Regions from separate parts of the Streptomyces sp. NPDC047315 genome, predicted to be linked through region 2. Evidence: riboswitches for the same ligand, from Rfam matches in the RefSeq annotation. Region 2 holds a riboswitch; the other holds the start of a gene.

Region 1 (7,065 bases), on a different contig from region 2:
CGAAGAGCTCCTTGATGCGGTCGATCGCGATCTGCTCGACCACGTCGACGTGCTCGCAGCCGCCGTAGTAGCGGCGGCCGGGGTAGCCCTCGGCGTACTTGTTGGTCAGGACCGAACCCTGGGCCTCCATGACCGCGACCGGAGCGAAGTTCTCCGAGGCGATCATCTCCAGGGTCGACTGCTGTCGGTGGAGCTCGGCGTCGACGGCGGCGGCGACGTCCGGGTCCAGCTCGTGGAGAGGGGTGTTGAGAAGCGACATGTGTGAGTCCCTGTGTCCCTTGATCCCTGTGTGCTGTCTGTGGTCGTACGGAGTGTGACCGTCAGCCCGCGGCGAACGCGGCGTACTCGTCGGCCGTGAGCAGCTCGTCCTGCTCGCCGGTAACCCGCACCTTGAACAGCCAGCCGCCCTCGAAGGGGGCGCTGTTCACCAACGACGGGTCGTCGACGACGTTCTGGTTGATCTCCGTGACCTCCCCCGACACCGGCGAGTACAGGTCGCTGACGGACTTGGTGGACTCCAGCTCGCCGCAGGACTCGCCCGCGGTGACGTCGTCGCCCACCGCGGGGAGCTGGGCGAAGACGACGTCACCGAGCGCGTTCGCGGCGAACTCGGTGATCCCGACCGTCGACACGCCGTCCTCGGCGGCCGACAGCCACTCGTGCTCCTTGCTGTAACGCAGCTGCTGGGGGTTGCTCATGACCTGAATTCTCCTGTATGCGGAAAGGGCGGATGGACGGACGGGCGGCGCACTGACGTGCCGCTGGTCACTTCCCGTGGCCGGGCAGGACAGCCGCCGAAGGGAACGAGAGGGGAATGGGGGCGCAGGGGGGCGGAGGGGGGCGGAGGGGGCCGTGGCTCACTTCTGGCGACGGTAGAAGGGGAGCGCCACGACCTCGTACGGCTCGTGCGCGCCCCGGATGTCGACCGCGACGCCCGCCGTCCCCGGCTCCGCGTGCGCCGCGTCGACGTACGCCATCGCGATCGGCTTGCCGAGGGTCGGGGACGGCGCGCCGGAGGTGACCTCGCCGATCACCGCGCCGTCGGCGACCACCGGATAGCCGGCGCGGGGCACCCGCCGGCCCTCGGCGACCAGGCCGACCAGCTTGCGCGGCGGCGCGGACTCGGCGCGCGCGGCGGCCTCGGTCAGCGCGGCGCGCCCCACGAAGTCGCCCTCCTTCTCGAACTTCACGACCCGGCCGAGACCTGCGTCGAACGGGGTGAGCGCGGTCGTCAGCTCGTGCCCGTACAGCGGCATGCCCGCCTCCAGGCGCAGGGTGTCCCGGCAGGACAGCCCGGCCGGCACCAGGCCCACGGGCGCCCCGGCCTCGGTCAGCGCCCGCCACAGCTCCTCGGCGTGCTCCGGCGCGACGAAGAGTTCGAAGCCGTCCTCGCCGGTGTAGCCGGTGCGGGCGATCAGCGCGGGCACGCCCGCGACCGTGCCCGGCAGGCCCGCGTAGTACTTCAGGCTGTCGAGGTCGGCGTCGGTGACGGACTTCATGATGCCGGGGGACGCCGGGCCCTGGACGGCGATCAGGGCGTACGCGTCGCGGTCGTCGCGCACCTCGGCGTCGAAGCCCGCGGAGCGCTCGACGAGGGCGTCGAGGACGATCTGGGCGTTGCCCGCGTTCGCGACGACCATGTACTCCGCACCCCCGGTGCGGTACACGATCAGGTCGTCGAGGATGCCGCCGTCCTCGCGGCAGATCATCGTGTAACGGGCGCGGCCGGCGCCGACGGTGGAGATGTTGCCGACCAGGGCGTGGTCCAGCAGGGCGGCGGCCTGCGGGCCGGTGACGGTGATCTCGCCCATGTGGGAGAGGTCGAAGAGCCCCGCGGCGGTGCGCACGGCGTTGTGCTCGTCGCGCTCGCTGCCGTACCGCAGCGGCATGTCCCAGCCGGCGAAGTCGGTCATGGTGGCGCCCAGCGAGCGGTGCAGCGCGTCGAGGGCGGTGCGGCGGGGGGCGGTGTTCGCGGACGGGCTCATGGACGCTTCTCCCAGGACATGACGGAAACACATGACGACGAGGACGATCCTCCCCATCTGTCATCGGAACCTGAGAGGTTCGTCGCGATCGTACGTACTGATGGGCGTACGGTCGTGACTTGCACCTTGGGTGGAGCCGGCTGATGCGGCCCGCTTTTCAGATCTGCCTCGTCGCACGCGGTACGGGGCCTGAGAGATTCAAGGGAGGAACTTGCTCCTTCGGCGCCCGGCGGACGTGCCGGGACTCTCCCGCGTGGATTCAAGCGGCCGGTATGCAGTTGGCGCGCACATCATTGCACGCGCGGGCGGGAAGGGGGAGTGCGGACCTGATCGTCCGCGGTCCCGTGCGTTCCGGAGCGCGCCCGGAGCGCATCCGGACCGGCGCGCAACACCGGGCGCGGTGGATCACCGAAGAAATCAGTGGCGGCGAATTACCATTTCTTTACGCTCCATGGGCATGTGTGTGGGTGACCTGAACCGGGGGAGGAGGGTGTGATGACGTTGCAGCACTCCGGTGCCTACGCCAACACCGCGGGGGTGCCCGCACAGCCACAGGTGCCCGTGCGGGAGCGGGTGGGGGAGCCAGCGCCGCCGACACCGGCACCGGCACCGGCTGCGGTTTCGGAAGCATCCGCCCCACGAGACCTACAGGACCTACGGGACCTACAGGATCTACGAGACCTACGGGGCCGCTCGGGGCGCAGCCCGCGCTCACTCACCTTTGCGGCGGGCGACGTCGTCGTGGTCTCCGGGCTCCCCGGCAGCGGCAAGTCCACCCTGATCAGACGCACGTTCCGGGGCCCGCGCATCGACTCCCAGGACACCCGCGACCGCTGGGACACGGCGATGCCGCACTTCCTGCCGTACGCCCTGTACCGCCCCTTCGTCCGCGTCGCGCACTACGCCGGGCTGCGCAAGGCGCTGCGCTCGGGCCGCAGCGTCGTCGTCCACGACTGCGGCACCCAGGCGTGGGTGCGCCGCTGGCTCGCCCGCCAGGCCCGGCGGCGCGGCACGGGCCTGCATCTGTTCCTGCTGGACGTCCCGCCCGAGGTGGCCCGGGAGGGCCAGCGCGAGCGCGGACGCGGAGTCTCCGGTTACGCCTTCGCGCGCCACCGCCGGGCCGCCGGCCGGCTGATCGCGGACGCGGAGGCCGGTGTCGTCCCGCCCGGCTGCGCCTCCGTGACCCTGCTCGACCGCCCGGCAGCCACGACCCTCACCCGCATCGCCTTCCGCGGCGCACAGCCGGCGCGCGGCGGCGAGGTGGACACCCCCTAGAGTCTTTGCGGTCGAGTCGGGGAGAGGCCGGGGAGAGGTGCGGAGCGGGATGGGCATGACGGGACCGATGGAGCTGCTGGAGACGGGCGCGTGGCCCGCGAACGAGTTGGAGCGGGCGCTCGCCGCTTCGCTGGGCGACCCCGGGGCGGGCGCACGGCTCGTCGAGGTGTTGGGCCGCAGTGAGATATGGGTGCCGCTGCCGCAGGGCGGCGCCCCGGACAGCCGCGAGCTCGACCTGCCGATGATGGAGATCGACGGCGCCGCGTACGTACCGGTGTTCAGCTCCGAGCAGCAGTACCGCAGCTGCGTCGGCGACTACGTCTCGTACGTCGTCGCGCCGGCGCGGGAGTTCGCCCGCGGACTCCAGCCGCAGGTGGGCATCGCGGTGAACCCGGGCGGCACGGTCGGCGTCCCGCTGCCGCCGCCCGCGGTCGCGGAGCTGTGCCGCGACGGCCGGCCTCCGCTCGGGGACGCGCTCCCCGGCGGCGACCTCGGCGCCGGCTCGGCGAGCGGCGGCCGGGTGCGGCTGTTCGAGCCGGACTGGCAGGAGGACCCGGTGGAGTTCCTGAGCGTCGCATCGGAGGAGTTCCAGGGCGCGGGCGTGGTGATGACCGCGCGTCGGGCGCTGGCCTCGATCGAGGGCGGCGACCCGTCGCTCTTCATCGGCGTCCAGCTCTCCGCGTGGGGGCCCGCCGAGCAGTCCGCCCCGCTCGACGCGCTGGGGCGCGCCCTCGGCCGCGTCCAGGCACCCTGGCCGGTGAACCTGGTCCTGCTGGACGTCGCACAGGACCCGGTGGGCGAGTGGATGCTGGCGAAGGTCCGCCCCTTCTACGAGCGGCGGTAGCGGCGTCACGGGCCGACGCGGGGGCGCGGGCGGACGCCGGGCTCCACACGGGTGGACACAGCGCTTCCACGAGCGGATGGCGGGCCCCGTGGGCGGCTCCGCGGGCCCGACGCGGGTGAAGCACCCGAGAGGGGCCGCGTGCTGTCGGGCGTCCCGTTTAAGCTGGCTCCGTCACCACCGGTTGTTCCACGGGGCGAGCAGCGGGGCAGGTTCGAGACAGGGTCGGCACGAAGGGGCGGAACAGGGTGAGCGCGTCAGGCACCGCGGCGACCGGGCAGATCGAGCACATGCTCCGCCAGGTGACCCCCGGACGGTACGACGCGTACGAGGCGCTGCTCCAGGCGCTCGCCGACCCGAGCGCCGGACGCATCTGGATGCTCCTGTGGCACGGCCGCCCCGGCTCCCCCGACGCCCAGTACGGAAACCTGGAGGTCGACGGCGTCGGCTACGCCCCCGCCGTCACCTCCGCCCAGGAGCTCTCCGTCTCCGGCTGGAACCGCGCCCACGAGGTCGTCACCGGGCTCGACGCGGCCCGCGCCCTCTTCCCCGACCGTTGGGGCATCTGGCTGAACCCGCACGCGCCCGGCGGCGGCGTCGGCATCCCCTGGCCCGACCTGCGCAGGATCGTCACCGGCCTCGACCGGATGCCCGCGGGGCCGCTGCGGCTGTCCGAGCCCGCCCTGGAGATCCCGCACTTCTACGCACTGCTGTCGCGCAACGCGCACCACACGCCCGCGGTGCGCTCGCTGCGCCGCGCCTGGGTGCAACCCGCGCTGGGCGCCCCGTACCTGGCCATCGGCCTCGACCTGTACGACACCGGCCGGCAGTCCGTGGACGCGGTGCGGGCGATGATGCAGCAGTCCATCACGGCGGTGCCCGAGGGGCTCCCGGTGTCGACGGTGGCGCTGTCGGACGAGTACGACCCGGTGGGGATGTGGCTGCGCGCCAACGCCCGACCCTTCTACGACCGGGACGCCCACGGCGGCGCGCCCGGCGCCGTCCCCGGCGGCTACGGCTATCCGCCGGTGGCCGGTCACTGACCGACCGGGCCCGGCTCCGGCTTCCGCAGCAGCACCCCGCACGGGACCTCTCGTTGGGAGACGGTCCCGTTTTCTCTGCCCAACTCCCTCATGTGTGAACTGAATTTAGGGAGCATCCCCACCTGGGCCCTTGGAATCACAGGTGAATCGGCGGGAATTGCAGGGAATGCAATTCACCGATTATCGGACGTTGGCTCAACTCCCCCTGGTGAAGGGGAAGATGGGCCCCGCTCAGCCCGTGCCGCCGTCCGGATAACGGAATCCCTCTACGCGCATCACGTTTGAGCAACCATTGCCCTGGGGGTCTGGCGGCTGATCGCGCGACCGTTGAAGACTCCCGCACCAAGGGGAGATTCGCCCGGGTGTACGGCCGGGTAACACGTACATCTCGTACCAACTGCTCCTCGCGCACCAGAAGTTGAAAACGAGCCGCTACAGCGGCGGGTACGGGCCGGTCACCTCCGGCCGGGAGGGGTCCCCACCACGATGACGGCACCAATGCACGACACGGGCACGGAAGCGGACAAGACCGCGTCCACCGATGTCGCGGCGGCTGTAGTCAGGAAGTCGGTCGAGGGTCGGTCGCTGCGGCAGATCGCCTGGTCACGGCTGAAGCAGGACAAGCTGGCGCTGGCCGGCGGCATCGTTGTCATCTTCCTGGTGCTCGTCGCGATCTTCGCTCCGCTGATCGTCGACCTGTTCGGACATCCGCCGAACAAGTTCCACCAGGACAAGCTCGATCCGCTGTTCAACACCCCCAAGGGCTCCTTCGGCGGCATCAGCTCAGAGCACCTGCTGGGCGTCGAGCCGAACAACGGCCGGGACGTCTTCAGCCGGATCGTGTACGGCGCCCGGATCTCGCTCCTGGTGGCCTTCCTCGCCGCGGTCGTGGCCGTACTGCTCGGCACGATCTTCGGCATCATCGCCGGCTACTTCGGCGGCTGGGTCGACGCGATCATCAGCCGGGTCATGGACATGCTGCTGTCCTTCCCGCAGCTGCTCTTCATCATCTCGCTGGTCGCCGTGCTACCCAACGACCTGTTCGGACTGACCGGTTCGAGCGTGCGCATCGCGATCCTCGTCTCGGTCATCGGCTTCTTCGGCTGGCCCTACGTCGGCCGCATCGTGCGCGGCCAGACCCTCTCGCTGCGCGAGAAGGAGTACATCGAGGCCGCCCGCAGCCTGGGCGCCGGATCGCGCTACGTGCTCTTCAAGGAGCTGCTGCCGAACCTGGTCGCCCCCATCACCGTCTACGCCACGCTGATGATCCCGACGAACATCCTCACCGAGGCCGCGCTCAGCTTCCTCGGCGCCGGCGTCCGTCCGCCGACCGCCTCCTGGGGCCAGATGCTCTCCACCGCGGTGAAGACCTACGAGGCCGACCCGACCTTCATGGTCATCCCCGGTCTGGCCATCTTCATCACGGTGCTGGCCTTCAACCTCTTCGGCGACGGCGTGCGCGACGCGCTCGACCCCAAGGGCACCCGGTGACGGCCCGCGACGGCCACGGACGGTCGCACACAACTGAACGTGCCCCTGCCACCCCGGTCAGGCGGCTCCCGAATGGTCTCCCGGCGTCGAGCAGGGACCGCGCTACTCCGGAGGTTGTAACCATGACTCCCCAACGTTCGTCGAGGGCCAGGCGGGTCGCCGGTGCGGCCGTCGTCGTGGCCGCGCTCACGGCCACCGCGGCCTGCGGCGGCGGCGACAACGACGACAACGGCGGCGGTGGCGGCAAGGCGGCCGGATTCAACGCCGGCGTCAAGGGCATCGCGAACCCGTCCACCAAGGCGGGCGGCACGCTGAAGTTCATCGGCAAGCAGGACCTGGACTCCGCCGACCCGCAGCGCCAGTACTACGGCATGGCCTGGGACTTCAGCCGGTTCTACTCGCGCCAGCTGGTCACGTACGCCACCAAGCC
Region 2 (7,065 bases):
AGCCGCTTGGCGATGTCGTCGACGCTGACGCCGGTCGCCTTCGACAACGGCCGCAGGTCCACGATGCACTCGTGCGCGACCAGCCCGGCCGGGCCCGTGTACAGCACCGGGTAGTGCGGCTCCAGCCGCTTGGCCACGTAGTTCGCCGCGAGCACCGCGACCTGGGTGGCGCGCTTCAGACCCTCGCCGCCCATCAGCCGCACGTACGCCCAGGAGATGGGCAGGATGCCCGCCGAGCCCCAGGGGGCGGCCGAAATCGGGCCCACGCCCGTCTCGGGGCCCGCCGTCGGCTGGAGGGGGTGGTTCGGCAGGTACGGGGCGAGGTGCGCCCGGACCGCCACCGGACCGACGCCCGGACCGCCGCCGCCGTGCGGGATGCAGAAGGTCTTGTGCAGGTTCAGGTGCGAGACGTCGCCGCCGAAGACGCCCGGCTTCGCCAGCCCCACCAGCGCGTTGAGGTTGGCACCGTCGACGTACACCTGCCCGCCGGCCTCGTGCACCTGGGCGCAGATGTCGGCGACGTGCTCCTCGAACACCCCGTGGGTGGACGGGTAGGTGATCATCAGCACCGCCAACTCGTCCCGGTGCTTCGCTATCTTGGCGGTCAGGTCGTCGACGTCGACCTCGCCGTCGTCGGCGGTCTTGACGACGACGACCTTCATGCCGGCCATCACGGCGCTGGCCGCGTTGGTGCCGTGCGCGGAGGACGGAATCAGACAGACCGTGCGCTGCTCGTCGCCGTTGGCGCGGTGGTAGGCGCGGACGGCGAGGAGCCCGGCGAGCTCGCCCTGGGAGCCGGCGTTCGGCTGGAGGGAGACCTTGTCGTACCCCGTGACCTCGGCGAGTCGCTCCTCCAGCTCCCGCACGAGGGTGAGGTAGCCGTCGGCCTGGTCGACCGGGGCGAAGGGGTGGATCTGGCCGAATTCGGGCCAGGTCACCGGCTCCATCTCGGTGGTCGCGTTCAGCTTCATCGTGCAGGAGCCGAGCGGGATCATGCCGCGGTCCAGCGCGTAGTCCCGGTCGGCGAGTCGGCGCAGGTAGCGCAGCATCGCGGTCTCGGAGCGGTACTGGTGGAAGACCGGGTGGGTCAGGTACTCGTCGGTCCGCAGCAGGCCGTCGGGCAGCGCGTCCGAGGTGGTGGCGTCCAGCGCGTCGAGGTCGGCCTCGACGCCGAACGCGGCCCAGACGGCGGCCACGGCGCTGCGCGTGGTGGTCTCGTCGCAGGCGACGGAGACGTGGGAGTCGTCCACGAGGCGGAGGTTGACCCCGCCCTCGCGCGCGGCGGCGACCACGTCGGCAGCACGGCCCGGGACGCGCAGCGTCACGGTGTCGAAGTACGCACCGTGGACCACCTCGACCCCGCCGGCCGTCAGACCCGCGGCGAGCAGTGCGGCGTAGCGGTGGGTGCGCTCGGCGATGGAGCGCAGCCCCTGCGGACCGTGGTACACGGCGTACATTCCGGCCATCACGGCGAGCAGCACCTGCGCCGTGCAGATGTTGCTGGTGGCCTTCTCGCGGCGGATGTGCTGTTCGCGGGTCTGGAGGGCGAGGCGGTACGCCCTGTTCCCGTCGGCGTCGACGGAGACGCCGACGAGCCGTCCCGGCAGGCTGCGGGCGAACGTCTCGCGCACGGCCATGTAGCCGGCGTGCGGGCCGCCGAAGCCCATGGGGACGCCGAAGCGCTGCGTGGTGCCGACGGCGATGTCGGCGCCGAGCTCCCCGGGGGAGGTGAGCAGCGTCAGCGCGAGCAGGTCGGCGGCGACGGTGACGACCGCACCGAGGCCGTGGGCCTCCTCGATGACGGGCTTGATGTCCCGTACGGCCCCGGAGGCGCCCGGGTACTGCACGAGGACGCCGAAGACGCCGCGCTCGGCGATCTCGGCGGGGATGCCGTCGCTCAGGTCGGCGGTGACGACCTCGACGCCGGTCGGTTCGGCGCGGGTGCGGATCACGGCCACGGTCTGCGGCAGCGCGTCGGCGTCGACGAGGAAGACGCCGTCCTTCACCTTGCCGACGCGGCGGGCGAGCGACATGGCTTCGGCGGCGGCCGTGGCCTCGTCGAGGAGGGAGGCGCCGGAGGTGGGCAGGCCGGTGAGGTCGGCGACCGTCGTCTGGAAGTTCAGCAGGGCCTCAAGGCGGCCCTGGGAGATCTCCGGCTGGTACGGCGTGTAGGCGGTGTACCAGGAGGGGTTCTCCATGACGTTGCGCAGGATGACCGGCGGGGTGAAGGTGCCGTGGTAGCCGAGGCCGATCATCGACGTCATGACGGTGTTCCGGTCGGCGAGGTCGCGCAGTTCGGCGAGGACCTCGGCCTCGGTGCGCGCCTGCGGGAGGCCCAGGGCCTCGGCGCTCTTGATGACGTCGGGGACCGCGGCTGCGGTCAGCTCGTCCAACGAGCCGTACCCCACCTGCGCCAACATCTTGGCCTGGGCCTCGGCGTCGGGCCCTATGTGGCGCTGCTCGAAGGGGATGCCTCGCTCCAGCTGCGCGAGCGGGGTGCGGTTGGCGGTCATGTAGGCGGCCTCCTGGTCTGATGCGACCTGCGAGGGGCACCACGGCGCGGATGCCCTGGACGGCCTCCCCCTCTGTCATCTCAACCTGAGAGCTTCACCGGCCCGCCCGTTTTCGGGCGCGCCGGCTTTCACCGTCGGTGAGAGCGGATGCCGTCCGACGCCCGCTCTACTTTCCAGAGTGACCTCGTCCGTGCGGTACAGGTGCCTGAGAGATTCCGGGGAGGATTTGCTCCTTCGGCGCCGCCGGCGACCTTGCCGGTGGACTCTCCCGCACGGGGTCAGCAGCCGCTGCCAGCCTACCAGCGCACCCCTTGCCGGCTCGATCATGTGATCGCCCGAGTGGCCGACGCCCGCGATGTGCCCTTTCGTAAGCCTTAGGCAGCAGTTGCGACCCTCTGGAGGGACCGTGCAGACCGACATCGATCCGCGCAGCCTGATCGGGCGCAAGGCTTTCGACCGCGACGGGGTGAAGATAGGGACGGTCGACGAGGTGTACCTGGACGACGCGACGGGGTCACCCGAATGGGCCGCCGTCCGCACGGGGCTGTTCAGCCGGGACGCGTTCGTCCCCCTCGAACCGAGCACCGTCGTCGACAACGCGCTCCGCGTCCCCTACGAGCGCTCCCTGATCAAGGGCGCGCCGGACTTCGGGGTGGGCCGCCACCTCTCCCCCGAACAAGAACTCCAGCTCTACCACCACTACGGGCTCGAACTCTCTCTCCCCCCGGAAGCGCCCCCCGCCTCTCCCCCTTCCTCAGCTCCGTCCGCTCCGTCGGCCCCGTCCGCTCCGGACAGGTCCGCCGGCGACGACGGCTGATCCACCAGCGGCAACGGCTCGGACGGTGCGAGGTCCGGATCGTCCACGCGGAACGTCCGCACCCGCCCCGGTGCGCCCTGGGGCACCTCGAACCGCACGGTGACCCGCCCGACCCCGCTCCCCTGCACCCACCCCGCGCCGTACACGGCGTGCCGTACGTCCTGCCCGGCGGGCCACTGGCGTACGGAAGCCTCCGCTTCGGCCGGTCCGCCCCCGGCCGAGTCGCCCTCGCCCGCCCCGTCCCGGTGCGGCGCGGCGGACCCACCGGCCCCGTTCTCCTGCGACTGCCCAACACCGCTCGCACCGGCACCGGCACCGACCCCGGCCGCCCGGGCGCTGGCGGCCTGGGCGAACAGGTCCTCCTGCGTGTAGTCCGCGAGCCCCGACACCCCCACGCCGAGGAGCCGGACGCCGCCGGTGGTGTCCACCGCCTCCAGGAGCCGCGCCGCCGCCTCCCGGACCACCGTCGGGTCGTCCGTCGGCCCGCGGAGCGTCTCGGAGCGGGTCAGCGTGGAGAAGTCGTACCGCCGCACCTTCAAGACGATGGTGCGACCCGAGTGCCCGGACGCCCGCAGCCGCTGTACGCACCGGTCGGCCAGCCGCTCGACCTCGACGCGGATCCGCACCCGGTCGTGCAGGTCCACGTCGAAGGTGTCCTCCACCGACACGGACTTCGTGTCGCGCTCGGCGACCACGGGCCGGTCGTCGTGCCCGAGGGCCATCCGGTACAGCCCGGTCCCGTGGGCCTTGCCCACCAGCCGCACCAACTCGTCCTCGCCCGCCTGCACCAACTCCGCGCAGGTGGTGATCCCGCCGCGGCGCAGGTGCTCACCGGTGGCCGGCCCCACGCCGGGCAGGATCCGCACCGAGAGGGGCCCCAACAGCTCGCGCTCGGTGCCCGGCTCGATGAGGACGAGCCCGTCCGGCTTGGCCCGCTCGGAGGCGATCTTGGCGAGCATCTTCGACCCGGCCAGCCCCACGGACCCGGTCAGCCCGGTGACCGCCAGGATGTCCGCGCGCAGCCGCTCGCCGGCCGCCCGCGCCGACGCCGCGTCCCGGGCCGCCCCCGCGGCCTCCAGGTCCACGAACGCCTCGTCCAGGCTCAGCGGCTCCACCAGCGGGGAGAGCTCGCCGAGCAGCCGCATGACCTGCTCGCTGATGGAACGGTAGAAGGCGAACCGCGGCACCAGATACGCCGCGTTCGGCGCGAGGCGGCGGGCCTGCGCCATCGGCATCGCGGAGTGCACCCCGAAGACCCGCGCCTCGTACGACGCCGTGGCCACCACGCCGCGCGGGCCCAGCCCTCCGACGATGACCGGCTTCCCGCGCAGGCTCGGCTTCGCCGCCTGCTCGGCGGCGGCGAAGAAGGCATCCATGTCCAGATGCAGGATCGTCGGAGCGGCTCTCACGCCTCCGATGCTGCCTCATGCCACTGACAGCGCCCGGCAGGGCTGCCGTGCCGCGCCGGGCGCGGGAGCCAGGGTCAGCCTGCCCGGTCCCGCCTGCGGCGGGCCAGTTCGTCGGCGGGGTTGTTGCCGATCAGGGTCTCGCCGGTGTCGATGCGCTCGCCGTGCAGCTGACCGAGCGCGACCTCGACGTCCCGCCACACCACCCCCACCGCGATGCCGAAGACGCCCTGTCCGCCCTGGAGCAGATCGACGACCTCGTCCGGCGAGGTGCACTCGTAGACCGTCGCCCCGTCGCTCATCAGCGTCATCCGCTCAAGATCGGCGAAACCCCGCTCACGCAGGTGCTGCACGGCGGCTCGGATGTTCTGGAGCGCCACACCGGTGTCGAGGAAACGCTTGACGATCTTCAGCACGACGACGTCGCGGAAGCTGTAGAGCCGCTGGGTGCCCGATCCGTACGCCGGGCGGACGCTGGGCTCCACCAGACCGGTGCGCGCCCAGTAGTCGAGCTGTCGATAGGTGATCCCGGCCGCTGCACAGGCCGTCGGCCCCCGGTACCCCACCGTCTCCGGCTCCGCCTCGACCGCACCCCGCTGGAGCGGATACGGTCCGCCTTCCACCGGACTCCGTCCGGGGACGCCCCCAACCGCACCGTCGCCGCTGCTTCTCACGCCGACCCTCCGTCCTTGACCTGCCGACTCGACGGTAGGCAGTCGCCAGGGGTGCGTCAACGATCGCCGCGCTCGCCACGCCGAGTGATAATCACCCTAAGAGTGGTTTCACGTGCCCCAGATCGGGGAAAGGGTACGTGAATGGGCTAAAGCAGCCCCATCAGTCACTGACTGCTCGTCCCGAAGTCCTCGGGAGAGATCTGGTCGAGGAACTCACGGAACTTCTCCACCTCGTCCTCCTGCTCGTCCGGGATCGCGATCCCCGCGTCGTCGAGCACCCCGTCACTGCCGTAGATCGGCGTTCCGGTGCGCAGCGCGAGCGCTATGGCGTCGGAGGGACGCGCGCTCACCTCGACCCCGCTGGCGAAGACCAGCTCCGCGTAGAAGACCCCGTCCCGCAGGTCGGTGATGCGGACCTCGGTCAGCTCCTGGCCCACCGCGTCCAGCACGTCCTTGAAGAGGTCATGAGTCAGCGGTCTGCTGGGCGCCATGCCCTGCTGGGCGAAGGCGATCGCGGTCGCCTCCCCGGGACCGATCCAAATGGGGAGGTACCGATCGCCTCCCACTTCACGCAGGAGCACGATCGGTTGGTTGGAGGGCATTTCCACCCGGACACCCACAACGTCGAGCTCGTTCACACAGCAACCCTAGGCCGTGCGCGGCCCCTTTGGGTAGTCGGGCACGACCGTGATCAGTGGAGACGGACCCCCAGGGCGGTCTGCACGAGGGCCGCGTGGAGCCGTACGGACAGGGTCGCGAGCTCTTTCGCGGTGGCTTCCGCGTGTGCCCGGGTCTGTGGGTTCCGATGCCGCCGCAAGGGTGCCACGACCTGTTCGACCAGCCCGACCTCTCGGTCCGCACCGGCCTTGACCGCCCGCAGGTGCCGCGGCTCCAGACCGAACCGGCCCAGCTCGGCCACCAGCCGGGCCACGGTCACCGCCTCGGCGTCGTAGGAACCGTCCTCACCGGCCGTGAGCAGTCCGTACGACTCCCATTCGGCCAGCTGCTCCTCGGATACCGCGGCACCGGCCAACAGCTCCGCACGGCCCACCCGCGCGACCGTGGGCGGCTGGGGACCGTCCTGGGCGGCGCCGGGGGCCGGCTCGCGCCGCCCGCCCTGCGCCGGCAGCTGCGGCTGCTCACCGCGTGCGACCGCGTCCAGATGTTCGCGGATCACCTTCAGCGGGAGGTAGTGGTCCCGCTGCATCCGCAGCACCTGCGCCAGTCGCTGCACGTCGGCAGCGCTGAACTTGCGGTAGCCGGACGGCGTGCGCCGGGGCTCGACCAGCCCCTCGGCCTCCAGGAAACGGATCTTGGAGATCGTGATCTCGGGAAACTCGTCGTGGAGCTGGGTGAGCACCGTGCCGATGCTCATCAGCCTCTCGCCCTTGGTGGCGGTGCCGTGGCCGGCACCGCCCGTCGGTGTTCGCAGCATGTGCCTCCCCAGACGGGTCACAGGCGGTTACCGGCGATCACATGCCCCGCTGGCTCGCGTGGCTCGCGTAGAAGACCAGCCGGTACTTGCCGATCTGGACCTCGTCGCCGTTCGCCAGGTAGACCGCGTCGATGCGCTCGCGGTTCACGTAGGTGCCGTTCAGACTGCCGACGTCGGCGACGCTGAAGCTGCCGTCGGGCTGCCTGCGGAACTCCACGTG

What was found. Region 2 has a riboswitch for glycine ahead of gcvP (aminomethyl-transferring glycine dehydrogenase). Riboswitches for the same ligand answer to the same signal wherever they lie in the genome.
Region 1: it holds a riboswitch for glycine, as region 2 does, so the genes downstream of both, gcvT (glycine cleavage system aminomethyltransferase GcvT) here and gcvP (aminomethyl-transferring glycine dehydrogenase) in region 2, are expected to answer to the same signal.

What each region holds. Positions count from the first base shown of each region.
Region 1 is NZ_JBEYTZ010000011.1:72,032-79,096, reverse strand. It holds gene glyA (serine hydroxymethyltransferase) at 1-259, opposite strand, end outside; gene gcvH (glycine cleavage system protein GcvH) at 321-698, opposite strand; gene gcvT (glycine cleavage system aminomethyltransferase GcvT) at 858-1,985, opposite strand; glycine riboswitch at 2,154-2,247, opposite strand; gene ABZ842_RS15145 (AAA family ATPase) at 2,481-3,260, shown strand; gene ABZ842_RS15140 (enhanced serine sensitivity protein SseB) at 3,316-4,104, shown strand; gene ABZ842_RS15135 (enhanced serine sensitivity protein SseB C-terminal domain-containing protein) at 4,350-5,144, shown strand; gene ABZ842_RS15130 (ABC transporter permease) at 5,631-6,635, shown strand; gene ABZ842_RS15125 (ABC transporter substrate-binding protein) at 6,758-7,065, shown strand, end outside.
Region 2 is NZ_JBEYTZ010000071.1:3,720-10,784, forward strand. It holds gene gcvP (aminomethyl-transferring glycine dehydrogenase) at 1-2,513, opposite strand, end outside; glycine riboswitch at 2,697-2,794, opposite strand; gene ABZ842_RS38120 (PRC-barrel domain-containing protein) at 2,920-3,330, shown strand; gene ABZ842_RS38125 (DNA polymerase IV) at 3,213-4,739, opposite strand; gene ABZ842_RS38130 (MerR family transcriptional regulator) at 4,814-5,359, opposite strand; gene ABZ842_RS38135 (bifunctional nuclease family protein) at 5,575-6,048, opposite strand; gene ABZ842_RS38140 (MerR family transcriptional regulator) at 6,102-6,845, opposite strand; gene ABZ842_RS38145 (FHA domain-containing protein) at 6,883-7,065, opposite strand, start outside.